Regions from separate parts of the Pantoea sp. BRR-3P genome, predicted to be linked through region 1. Evidence: predicted binding sites of a transcription regulator. Region 1 holds the regulator's gene; the other holds the start of a gene.
The links. Region 1 encodes sigma-54, which starts transcription at its own class of promoters, with help from an activator protein. Its sites were predicted from a motif close to GTTGGCACANNTTTCGCTNT; they were not measured.

Region 1 (7,613 bases):
AAACAGCAGGTCAACCGGCTGGTTATCAACCGCATCGAAAGCGATGGGCTGATCAAGGCTGATAAACACCCCTACGGCGCGCAATGTATCTTCTTCCAACTTGCCGTGTGGGATAGCAATGCCGTTGCCAATGCCGGTACTGCCCATGCGTTCGCGGGTCAGGATTGCTTCGAAAAGCGTCTGGTGCGGCAGATTGAGCTGCTTCGCTGCTAGCTCGCTGATAATTTCCAGCGCGCGTTTTTTACTCTGGCAGTGTACGCCGCTACGGGTACAGTCCAGTGAAAGGACCGAGCTCAATTCCAGTGTCAGATCGTTGTTCATCATCGTTTCACTTGCGAGTTCACATAGCCGCGGGGATCAGGCAATTAACTGCATTGCGGTTCGCCCGTTGGCGCTTGCGCAGATGACAAAACGGGGCGGTTAAACCCGCCCCATTTTGCTCTAAGTGCCGAATCAGTCAGCACTCTGCAAGCGTGAAGGTTAGTGTTTTTTCAGTTTGTCTTTATGTTTGGTCAGCTGACGGGAAAGCTTATCGATTAACCCGTCGATGGCCGCGTACATGTCTTCCGCTTCCGATGTGGCGTGCAGCTCTCCGCCGTTGACGTGCAGTGTTGCGTCCGCAACCTGCGTCACCTTCTCTACTTTTAGAACAATATAAACCTGATTGATATGATCAAAATAGTGTTCCAGTTTGGCAAATTTGGTATTTACAAATTCACGCAGAGGTTCGGTAATCTCAACGTTAAGTCCGGTCAAGTTTAGCTGCATAGGTCTTCCTTCTTCGTTCGGTCAAACCAATTGTTTGCGCTGGTTTGATGGCGGTATAGATAAAGACTCGCGATATTTAGCAACCGTACGTCGCGCTACCATGATGCCCTGTTCAGATAACATGGAGGTCAGTTTGCTGTCGCTCAAGGGTTTTGCGGGATTTTCCGCGGAGATCAATTTTTTCACCAGTGCGCGAATCGCCGTGGAGGAGGCTTCGCCGCCGCCCTCGGTGTTGACGTGGCTGGAGAAAAAATATTTCAACTCAAAGATGCCGCGCGGACTGTGCAAGTATTTCTGCGTGGTCACGCGTGAAATGGTGGACTCGTGCATATCAACGGCCTGGGCGATATCTGCCAGCACCATCGGGCGCATATACTCCTCGCCCTGCTCAAAAAATGCCTGCTGTTGCTCAACGATACAGCGTGTCACTTTGAGCAGCGTATCGTTACGGCTCTCGAGGCTCTTAATCAGCCATTTGGCTTCCTGCAAATTACTGCGGATAAACTGATTATCGCTTTCGTTACGTCCGGCACCGCCCATCGCAGCATACTGCTGGTTGATTTTCAGGCGCGGCATGCTGTCTGAGTTGAGTTCAACTGTCCAGCGCTTGCTGATTTTGCGCACCAGAACATCAGGAATAACATATTCTGGTTCGCTGGTGTTGATCGATTGACCCGGACGCGGATCGAGCGACTGAATCAGCAGCATCGCGTCTTTCAGTATCTCTTCTTTGAGACGCGTCACGCGCATCAGACTGCGGAAATCATGGTTAGCCAACAGATCGAGATGCTCGCTGACAATCAAACGGGCTTCCGCCAGCATAGGTGTTTCGGACGAATATTGAGAGAGCTGTACTAACAGACAATCACGTAAGTCGCGCGCACCTACACCAACGGGATCGAAACGTTGCACGCGCTTAAGCACGGCTTCGACTTCTTCCAGCGTCAACTCTTCATCACCAATACTGTCATAAATGTCTTGTATAGTGACGGTGAGATAACCGGTATCGTCAATGGCATCGACAATCGAGGTGGCAATCGCGCGGTCCGTATCGCTAAAAGGCGTTAACTCAACCTGCCACATCAGATAATCCTGCAGCGATTGGGTGGTTTCGCCCTGATAGATCGGCAGCTCATCGTCCTGGTAGTCGGTACCTGTGCCTGAAGGGGTTCCCGCGGTGTAGATTTCGTCCCAGGTGGCATCGAGCGGCAACTCTTCGGGCATATCTTTCTGTTCAAGTGCTTCACGCGTATCTAGTGAATCACTTTCCTGATCCTGAAATTCGCGCGCATCGACTTCTTCATGCAGATCGGTTTGTTCAAGCAGCGGATTGCTTTCCAGCGCCAGTTGGAGTTCTTGCTGGAGTTCAAGCGTAGAGAGTTGCAGCAAGCGGATAGCTTGCTGCAACTGTGGTGTCATCGCCAGCTGTTGGCTGAGCCTGAGTTGCAAACCTTGCTTCATAATTCGGTTAGAATTTCCTAAGCAAACGTAGGGTGTTACGACACCTTATCAGAGTCTGAACTCTTCGCCCAAATAAACACGCTTAACCTGCTCATCTACAAGAATTTCATCAGGTGTGCCATGGGCAATCAAATGCCCCTGGCTAACAATATAAGCGCGTTCACACACCGCGAGGGTTTCACGCACGTTGTGGTCGGTAATCAGCACGCCAAGGCCGCTGTCACGCAAATGCTCAATGATTTTCTTGATATCGATAACGGAGATGGGGTCAACGCCGGCAAAAGGCTCATCCAGCAGGATAAACTTCGGATTAGCCGCCAGCGCGCGCGCAATCTCCACACGACGGCGCTCACCGCCCGATAACGCCTGGCCCATGCTGTCACGCAGATGCGCGATGTGGAACTCTTCCATCAGTTCGTTAGCACGATCCTGGCGCTGCTCTTCGGTCAGATCATCGCGAATCTGCAGCACCGCCATCAGATTGTCGTACACGCTCAAGCGGCGGAAAATCGAGGCTTCCTGAGGTAAATAGCCGATGCCGCGGCGTGCGCGTGCATGCAGCGGCAAAATGCTGATGTCTTCATCATCAATCACGATGCGGCCGGCATCGCGCGGCACAATGCCAACCACCATGTAAAACGTGGTGGTTTTACCGGCACCATTTGGGCCCAGCAGGCCGACAATCTCGCCGGATTTTACCTGCAGACTAACATCTTCCACCACGCGGCGGCCTTTGTAGGCTTTCGCCAGGTTTTCAGCGATCAGTGTGGCCATAGCAATCAGTTACTCTTTTTAGGGCTCGCGGACGAGCCGTTTTTATCCTGCAGCTGCGACGGTACCAGAACGGTGGTCACACGCTTACTTTCACCCTGGCTAAATGCCTGCATTTTCTGCTCTTTCACCAGGTAAGTGATACGATCGCCTTTAATATTGCTGTCCTGCTGCTGAATAAAGGCATTGCCCGTCAGCTCAACAAAGTCGTTCGCCAATTCGTAGTGCAGTTTACTGGCATGGCCCTGAACCGGCTTGCCGCTGTCCTGCATTTGGTAAAAGGTGGCAGGATTACCATAGGCATCAACGATGGTTTTCTTGCTGTCGCCGCCAGGACGTGTGACCACGACTTTATCGGCGGTAATCTTGATCGAACCCTGGGTAACAATCACGTTGCCGGTAAAGGTCGCGACGTTGCCTTGCAGGTCCAGCGCCTGATTAACGGAGTCAATATTAACGGGCTTGTCTGAGTCGCCGGTCAGCGCCAGGGCGGGCAAACTCGTTGCCAGCAGGGCACTCACCAGCAATAACTTAAGGCTGTTTTGGTTCATTTTGGATTTCATAGGAAGTTTTGACCTTTTCAAGCAGCTCAGCATTTTTCGTCCGTAAATTGCCGCGCATTTTCATGCCAGTGGAATTAAAACTGCGGCCAAAAAGGGTGACTTTATCGTCAGACGTCACGTCCTGGGTGACCAAATTTACCTGAGCGTTATCGGTAAGAATGCGCTCAAGCTGTGAATCCTGGGTCAACGTATTGACGACGACATTGCCGTAAAGGTAAAGCATACGATCTTTAGTCAGCTTTGCCTTGTCAGCACGCGCTGACCACGTCGGCACTTTGTTTTCGTCATAGGTGGTCATCACCGGATTATCGAACCAACTTACCTCATCGGCTGAAAAGTAGGTCACTTTATCTGACACCAGCTTATAACCCAGTGCGCCCGTGGGGTTATACACCACAGTATTGGATTTTTCGCTGGTATACGTTGGCTCTTGATTATTCGTCGCCACCGGCGTTTTGTTGTCATCCTGGTTGGTGAGATTCCAGCCGATCAGCACCAACGCGATCAGGGCCAGAATCAGCGTCATCCAACGCCTGCTCTTACTCATATTGATTGCCCTATGGCATCCTCAAATTTGTTCTGCGCAATCAAAATCAGATCGCACAACTCGCGTACTGCGCCGCGGCCACCGGCAATGCGGGTAACATAATGCGCGCGCGGCAGCAAAATCGGGTGGGCATCCGCCACGGCAACGCTCAAACCCGCCTGCGCCATTACTGGCCAGTCGATCAGATCGTCACCGATGTACGCCACCTGTTCGGCAGATAACGACAGTTTATCCAGGAGTTCACGCCAGGCCAAAAGCTTATCCGATTGTCCCTGGTAAAGATGCGTAATGCCGAGCGTTTTACAGCGATCTTCCAGCAGTTTTGCTTTGCGGCCGGTAATAATAGCCACTTCGACGCCGGAGGTCAGCAGGCAACGCACGCCATAGCCATCGCGTACGTTAAAAGCTTTTAGCTCTTCACCGCTGTTCCCCATATAAATCACGCCATCGGACATCACGCCGTCGACATCACAAATTAGCAGGCGAATCTGCGCGGCACGTGCCATCACCGCTGCGCTCACTGGACCGTAGCAAGTCTCGACCATCGCCGTTTCAGTACTCATGAGTATTTCCTGTTCAGACTACGCCAGCGCGCAGCATGTCATGCATATGTACCACACCGAGCAGGCGATCGTCATCGGCGACCAGCAGGGCGGTAATGTTTTTGTTTTGCATCAGATTAAGTGCGTCAACCGCCAGCATATTTGGACGCACGCGAATGCCGCCGCTGGTCATCACATCCTGGATGCGGGCCGTCTGGAAATTGATGCCCATATCAAACACGCGACGTAAGTCCCCATCGGTGAAGATGCCTTCAATTTTCATCAGATCATCGACGATGACCGTCAAGCCGAGATTCTTACGCGTAATTTCCAGTAATGCATCACGCATTGACGCGTCACGACTGACGTGCGGGATTTCATCGCCGCTGTGCATGATATCGCTGACGTGCAACAGCAGTTTACGCCCCAACGCGCCGCCGGGATGCGACAGCGCAAAATCTTCCTGCGTAAATCCACGCGCTTCCAGCAGAGCGACGGCAAGCGCATCGCCCATGACTAAGGTGGCGGTGGTGCTGGTGGTCGGTGCCAAGCCCAGCGGACAGGCTTCCTGCGGCACTTTCACACACAGGTGCACATCAGCTGCGCGGCTCATCGCGCTTTCCGGGCGGCCCGTGATACAAATCAGCTGGACTTTTTGGCGCTTTAGCACCGGAATCAGCGCAAGGATTTCACCTGACTCGCCGCTATTGGAAATGGCGATGACCACGTCATTGGTGCTTACCATACCGAGATCGCCGTGGCTGGCTTCTCCGGGGTGCACAAAGAATGATGGCGTACCGGTACTGGCAAAGGTCGCGGCCATTTTTTTACCAATGTGTCCCGATTTGCCCATGCCCATCACGACCACTTTGCCGCGACAGGCAAATATCATTGCGCAGGCGCGACTGAAATCGTCATTGATGTATTGATCAAGCTGCTCCAGCCCTTCACGTTCGATGCGCAGCACCGCTTTACCTGCCTGCTGAAAATCGAAATCCGGTTGCTGATGTGACATGGTCAGTCCGTCCTTAATAGCTTGTGATAACCATGGGGCTGAGCCATAGCCACAGAACCCACGCGATAAATCCACCTAATAATAGAGTGCCTGCAATACGGCCAATCCGCCGCTTACGCAGCAGACAGAGCAGGGCGAACAGCACGCTAACGGCCAGCATTACCCAATAATCACGCGCAAAGGCGTGTGTATCTATACTTCCGGGATGAATCAGTGCGGGCAGGCCGAGCACAATCGCCAGGTTAAAAATATTGGCTCCGATAAGATTGCCAATGGCAATATCATCTTCACCTTTTAGTGCGCCTGCTACCACCGTTGCCAGTTCAGGTAAGCTGGTGCCGACGGCAATCAGCGTCAAACCCATCACCAGTTCGCTCACACCGAAGTAGTCGGCAAAAACCGTCGCGTTGTCGATCACCATACGCGTCGACATCGGTAAAATAATCAGCGCGACGGCCAGCCACAGAAAAGCCACGGTATTACCCGCTTCATCGCGCGGCAGCTCGGCCAGCTGTTCGCGGGTTAGGGTGTCATTATTGTCACGTTCGGCACGGCGGGCAATGCGGATCACCACCAGCAGATAACCCAGCGCGATGAGCAGCAACGCCACACCATCAAGCCTGCTCAAATAATTATCAAACAGCATGATGCCGCTGAGCAGTGAGACAAGCAGCAGTAATGGCAGTTCGCGCCGAATGAGATTGGAGTGTACTGTCAGGGGGTGGAGTAGCGCTGCGCCGCCAAGAATTAATAGAATATTCGTAATGTTAGAACCGAGAGCGGTTCCCACGGCTAAATCCATTTGTCCATGCTGTGCTGCTGAGAACGAGACAATTAATTCCGGTAAGGATGTACCAATGCTCACCACCGTCATGCCAATGATTAGCGGTGGGATGCCAAAGGATCGACACAGGATCGCGGCGCTAAACACCAGACGGTCGGCACCGTAAACCAGTAAAATCAATCCGATAAACAGCAAGGCAGAGGCTACGAACATTAAAAATCCTTGATGGATGGGGGGCCGGCAAACCTTGTCCGACAGGTAAAAGCATGCTGCACACGTAAGCAGGCGCTGATTTTGACTGTCTGAGAGGCAAAAGTAAATTTTAAGGCCGTTTTCGCCACACCAAGTGGGTAAGTTTCTGTAAAACTATCGTGCATTAGAGGCTACCAGGCTACCATCGACAGCTTTGATAACGCCCGATCCGCATAAAGAGGTAAAGATGATCCAGCAGCAAACGAATCTGGTTGAGGTTCGTGGCGTCAGTTTCACGCGCGGAGATCGTACGATCTTCGACGATATCTCGTTAACGGTGCCCGCCGGAAAAGTTACCGCAATCATGGGGCCGTCCGGTATTGGTAAAACCACGCTGTTGCGTCTGATTGGCGGGCAGTTACAGCCTGATAAAGGGGAGATTTGGTTCCGCGATCAGAACATCCCGACGCTCTCGCGCACGAAATTATACGAAGCGCGTAAAAAAATGAGCATGCTGTTTCAATCGGGGGCGCTTTTTACCGATCTTAACGTTTATGAAAACGTCGCATGGCCCCTGCGTGAACATACGCGATTACCTCCTGAATTACTGCACAGTACGGTTTTAATGAAGCTGGAAGCCGTTGGCTTACGTGGGGCAGCTAAACTGATGCCAGCCGAGTTGTCTGGTGGCATGGCGCGCCGCGCCGCCCTGGCTCGCGCCATCGCGCTGGAGCCGGAGCTAATCATGTTTGATGAGCCCTTCGTCGGGCAGGACCCCATTACCATGGGTGTGTTAGTGAAATTGATTGATGAGCTTAATCATGCGTTGGGTCTGACCTGCATTGTGGTTTCACACGACGTGCCAGAGGTCTTGAGCATTGCCGATCATGCCTATATTGTTGCCGGACAAAAAATTATTGCTCAGGGTAGTGCGCCGGAGCTGCGGGAAAATCCCGATCCGCGTGTGCGC
Region 2 (4,726 bases), 380 kb from region 1:
ATCTTTTTTCAGGCCGATGTAGCACGGCGAATCTTTCAACATGAACTGGGCAACCGGCGCTTTATCGGCATTTTGGCGCGCAATCGCGGCGACAACCAGGTTGCCGGTAGCCACATACTGCACCTGACCTGAGAGATAAGCTGACAGCGTGGTGTTGTTATCTTCATAACGCTTCACCTGCGCGTCTTTTGGCGCGATATCGCTTAACACCATGTCTTCCACCGCACCGCGCGTCACACCGATGGATTTACCGCTGAGTGCCGCCGCATCCTTCAGCGTGTCGCCTTTCGGACCAAATACGCCGAGGAAGAACGGCGCGTAGGCGCGGGTGAAATCGATCACTTTCTCGCGCTCGGCGTTTTTGCCCATGCTGGAAATCACCAGATCGACTTTATCGGTTTGCAGATATGGCACGCGGTTGGCGCTGGAAACCGGCACCAGCTGCAACTTCAGTTTCATCTGTTTGGCAAGGTACTTCGCCATATCAATATCGTAGCCCTGCGGCTGCAAATCGGTGCCCACCGAGCCGAACGGCGGGAAATCCTGCGGTACCGCCACGCGGATCACGCCGCGCTTCTGGATATCCTGCAACTGATCGGCCATCGCGCTACCGACCTGCGCCATCAGCAAAGCCGCGCCCGCTACCGCCAATAATACTTTTTTCATTATGCACCCCGGTGAGTTTACGTGAAACAAAAGATTCTTGATGAATCATTCTGCAACTAATGTGCCAACCGCAGCGTCAGGGAAAGAAAGAGGAAAAAATGAGGTTTTACTGAATACAAGGCGAAAAAAACGGGCCTAGCGCCCGTGGAAGTTAACGTTCTAAAACAGTGCAACGCACCAAAATGGCGCCCGTTAACGGTGTTCCAGCTCGTCGAGATGCTGATAAAGATCGGCGATTTGATGGATGCGCTGACGCCCCTGCGACAACATTTCATGTAGCAAAGCGTTGGCCAGCAGATTAATCAGGCTCATGGCGGAGGCGTAGCTATCAAAGGCGGAAACGCTATCGAGCGATGCACACAGCTGCCAGCGCGCCAGCGTAATGATGCCCTGCGCCTGCGGCTCACACAGCGCCAGCACCGGAATGTTGCTCTGCTGCAGCTGCTGCATCAGCGGACGAATGATGCGCGGGCGGCGGCGAAACGCCATCACCACTACAATGTCCTCCGGCGTGATGTCCACCAGCTCTTCGCCCAGCGTCTGGCCCGGCTGCGGCAGGACATGCACCTGTGGACGCGCCTGCATCAGCTGCTGACGCAGGTGCAGCGCCACCGGATACGCATTGCGCATGCCGATGATAAACACCCGTTTAGCCACGCCCAGCGCCGCAATCACTTCACCGAACTGCTGCGGATCGATGCTGTTAACCCACTGCGTCAGATTCGCCATTTCTTGCTTGTAGTGGCGTGACAGTAAGGTGTTGCCCTGCACCGCATCGCGATTGTCGGTGAGCGGCATGCCGCTCTGGCGCAGGATGCGCAGCTCATCGCGCATGTCCTTGTATTTTTCGTAACCGAGACGCTTGAATAAACGACTGACCGTGGCCTTTGAGACACCGCTCAATCGCGCCAGCTCGGCGCTGTTGTAGCTGATCAGGTCATCAAAATGGTCAAATACGAAGTCGGCAATGCGCTGCTCCTGCGGCGACAGTTGCGGATAGTGACTACGAAGTCGTTCATCAAGTTGTTTCATCATCGGTCCTGTAACTTTTGTTTCATCACAAGCTAGCATAAATCGATCCAGATTGATGTCCGAGCAAAACTGGAACAGCTCTTGCTTAGGTTTATGCAGGATCTGCCAGGTGCGCATAAACCCGCACATTCCGTAGCGGCGCGATTTATCGCGCAATAAATTGCGCCGCTACGGAATGTGCGGGGATTAAATAGCGTGCTCACAAAAGAACAAGAGAAGAAATCACTATGATACAGAGCAATATGGCGCCGTTAGGCATGGCCGTTACGCCGCATCATCTTGCCAGCGAAAGCGCGTTAGCGGTGCTGCGTGAAGGCGGCAGCGCAATTGAAGCGATGGTGGCTGCGGCCGCCACCATCGCCGTGGTTTATCCGCACATGAACGGTTTGGGCGGCGACGGTTTCTGGTTGGTGGTGCCACCTAACGGCGATCCCATCGCCATTGACGCCAGCGGGGCGGCCGGTTCGCTGGCGCATGTCGATTTCTATCACGGCGAAACCCATATTCCGCATCGCGGGCCGAAAGCGGCATTAACCGTTGCCGGCACCGTGAGCGGCTGGCAGGAAGCCTTAACGCTGGCGCAGGAACTCGGTGCCGCGCAGCTGCCGTTAACGCGCCTGCTGCGCGATGCGATTCGCTATGCCGCCGACGGCATTCCGGTCACCGCTTCGCAAGCCGCCGCCACCGCCGCTAAGCAGCATGAGCTGCAGCATCAGCCCGGTTTCGCCGCCACTTTCCTGCCAGATGGCAACGTACCGACTGCGGGCAGCCGCTTTACCCAACCGGCGCTGGCCAATACGCTGAGCATGCTGTGCGATCACGGGCTGGAGAGTTTTTATCGCGGCGAACTGGCGCACCATCTGGCGCGCGAAATGACCGCACTCGGGATGCCGATCACCCTGGAAGATTTGCAAACCCACCAAGCGCGGCGCTGCACGCCACTGCATCTGGCACACAGCGAAGGCGATATCTGGAACATGACGCCGCCGACGCAGGGTTTGGTGTCGCTGGCGATCCTCGGCATTACCGATCGGCTCGCTATGGCAGACGCCGATGAGGCACAAACCGTGCACCGCATCGTTGAAGCCACCAAAAAAGCCTTCGCGCTGCGCGACCAGCACATCACCGATCCGCGCCACATCGACATTAATGTGCAGAGCCTGCTGGACGCCGAACATCTCAGCACGCTGGCGGCACAGGTAGACGACAGGCAAGCCGCGTCGTGGGGCACCGGGCGCGGACCCGGCGACACGGTGTGGATGGGCGTGATGGACAGCAGCGGGCTGGCGGTCTCCTTTATCCAGAGCATCTACCACGAATTCGGCAGCGGCGTGGTATTGCCCGGCACCGGCATCACCTGGCAAAACCGTGGCGCTGCGTTCAGCCTGCAGCCCGACCATCTACTGGCGCTGCAGCCGGGCAAACAGCCGTTCCACACGCTTAATCCCGCCGCCGCGCGTCTTAAAGATGGCCGCACCATGGTGTATGGCTCAATGGGCGGCGACGGCCAGCCGCAAACCCAGGCGGCGATTTTCACGCGCCATGTGATTCAGGGGCAGCCGTTGCAACAGGCAGTGAGCGCGCCGCGCTGGCTGCTGGGGCGCACCTGGGGACAATCATCGGACTCGCTCAAGCTTGAAGCTCGCATCGCGCCGGAAACGGTGCAGCAGCTGCGCACGCTCGGCCATGAGGTGGAACTGCTGCCTGATTTCAGTGAAGTGGTCGGCCATGCGGGTGCCATCGTTCGACATAACAACGGCATGCTGGAAGGCGCGTTCGATCCGCGCAGCAACGGCAGCGCCGCCGGTTTCTAACGGAGATTATTGATGAGTTCACAACCGGACTGGGCCTCCTATATCGCCCAAATGGAGCAGATTCTGGCGCTGGAGCTGGACGATGCGCGCCGTGCCGAATTGCTGACGCAATTTAATCGCATCGCCGCGATGGCCGAGCCGCTGATGGCGCTGCCGCTCGACGATCGGCTGGAAGTGGCGGGAGTGTTCCATCCATGAAACTGTCGTCATTATCGATTAACGCCCTGCATCAGGCGCTCAGCCTGGGTGAAATTAGCGCCCGCGAGATCGCACAAACGACGCTGGCAGCGATTGAGCAACATAACCCGGCGCTCAACGCCTGGACCGAAGTGACCGGCCAACGCATGCTGCGTGAAGCCGAGCAACTCGATCAGCAACGCCAGCGCGGCGAGACATTAGCGCCGTTGGCCGGCATTCCGTATGCGGTAAAGAACCTGTTTGATGTCGCTGGACACAGCACTTTAGCCGGTGCCAGCCTGTTCAGCGATCGCGCCGCGGCACGCGAAGATGCCTGGGCGGTGAGCAAACTGCGTCAGTCCGGCGCGCTGCTCTCCGGTATGTTGAATATGGATGCCTACGCTTACGGCTTTACCACCGAAAACACCCATTATGGCGCGACGCACAACCCACGAGATCTAACCCGCGTGGCGGGCGGCTCGTCCGGCGGTTCGGCGGCGGCGGTTGCAGCGGGTTTGGTGCACTTTTCACTCGGCACCGACACTAACGGTTCGATCCGCGTACCCGCTTCGCTGTGCGGCATCTTCGGTTTAAAACCCACTTTTGGTCGCCTGTCGCGCAGCGGCAGCCATCCGTTTGTCGCCAGTCTCGATCACATCGGCCCGTTTGCCCGGTCGGTGGAAGATTTGAGCCTGGTGTATGACACTCTGCAAGGCGCGGATGCCAGCGATGCCTTCCAGGCCGCGCAGCCGGTTGCGCCGGTCAGCGATTTACTGCGCCATGGCGCAGAAGGCGTGCGCAGCGCAGTGCTCGGTGGTTTCTTCTCAACCTGGTGCAGCGATGAAGCGCGTGCAGCCGTCGCAGTGGTCGCCAAAGCGTTAAATGCCGTGGAGGAAGTCAGCTTACCCAATGCTGAAATCGCGCGTTCGGCGGCCTTTATCATGACCGCTGCCGAAGGTGGCAATCACTATTTACCTGCGCTGCGTAGCCAGCCGGAGCAGTTCGAGCCTAATTCGCGTGAACGCTTGCTGGCTGGC

Region 2: AAGR08_RS14765 (gamma-glutamyltransferase family protein) is a predicted target of sigma-54. The motif match lies at 1,767-1,786, and genes of this name have one in related genera.

Annotation. Positions count from the first base shown of each region.
Region 1 is NZ_CP155066.1:3,541,038-3,548,650, reverse strand. Features, by position in the region: gene ptsN (PTS IIA-like nitrogen regulatory protein PtsN) at 1-321, opposite strand, end outside; gene hpf (ribosome hibernation promoting factor) at 481-768, opposite strand; gene rpoN (RNA polymerase factor sigma-54) at 790-2,229, opposite strand; gene lptB (LPS export ABC transporter ATP-binding protein) at 2,278-3,003, opposite strand; gene lptA (lipopolysaccharide ABC transporter substrate-binding protein LptA) at 3,009-3,563, opposite strand; gene lptC (LPS export ABC transporter periplasmic protein LptC) at 3,532-4,110, opposite strand; gene kdsC (3-deoxy-manno-octulosonate-8-phosphatase KdsC) at 4,107-4,673, opposite strand; gene kdsD (arabinose-5-phosphate isomerase KdsD) at 4,687-5,667, opposite strand; gene AAGR08_RS16450 (calcium/sodium antiporter) at 5,681-6,664, opposite strand; gene mlaF (phospholipid ABC transporter ATP-binding protein MlaF) at 6,891-7,613, shown strand, end outside.
Region 2 is NZ_CP155066.1:3,162,086-3,166,811, forward strand. Features, by position in the region: gene AAGR08_RS14755 (transporter substrate-binding domain-containing protein) at 1-666, opposite strand, end outside; gene hpxU (MurR/RpiR family transcriptional regulator HpxU) at 859-1,698, opposite strand; gene AAGR08_RS14765 (gamma-glutamyltransferase family protein) at 1,926-3,512, shown strand; gene hpxX (oxalurate catabolism protein HpxX) at 3,525-3,710, shown strand; gene AAGR08_RS14775 (AtzE family amidohydrolase) at 3,707-4,726, shown strand, end outside.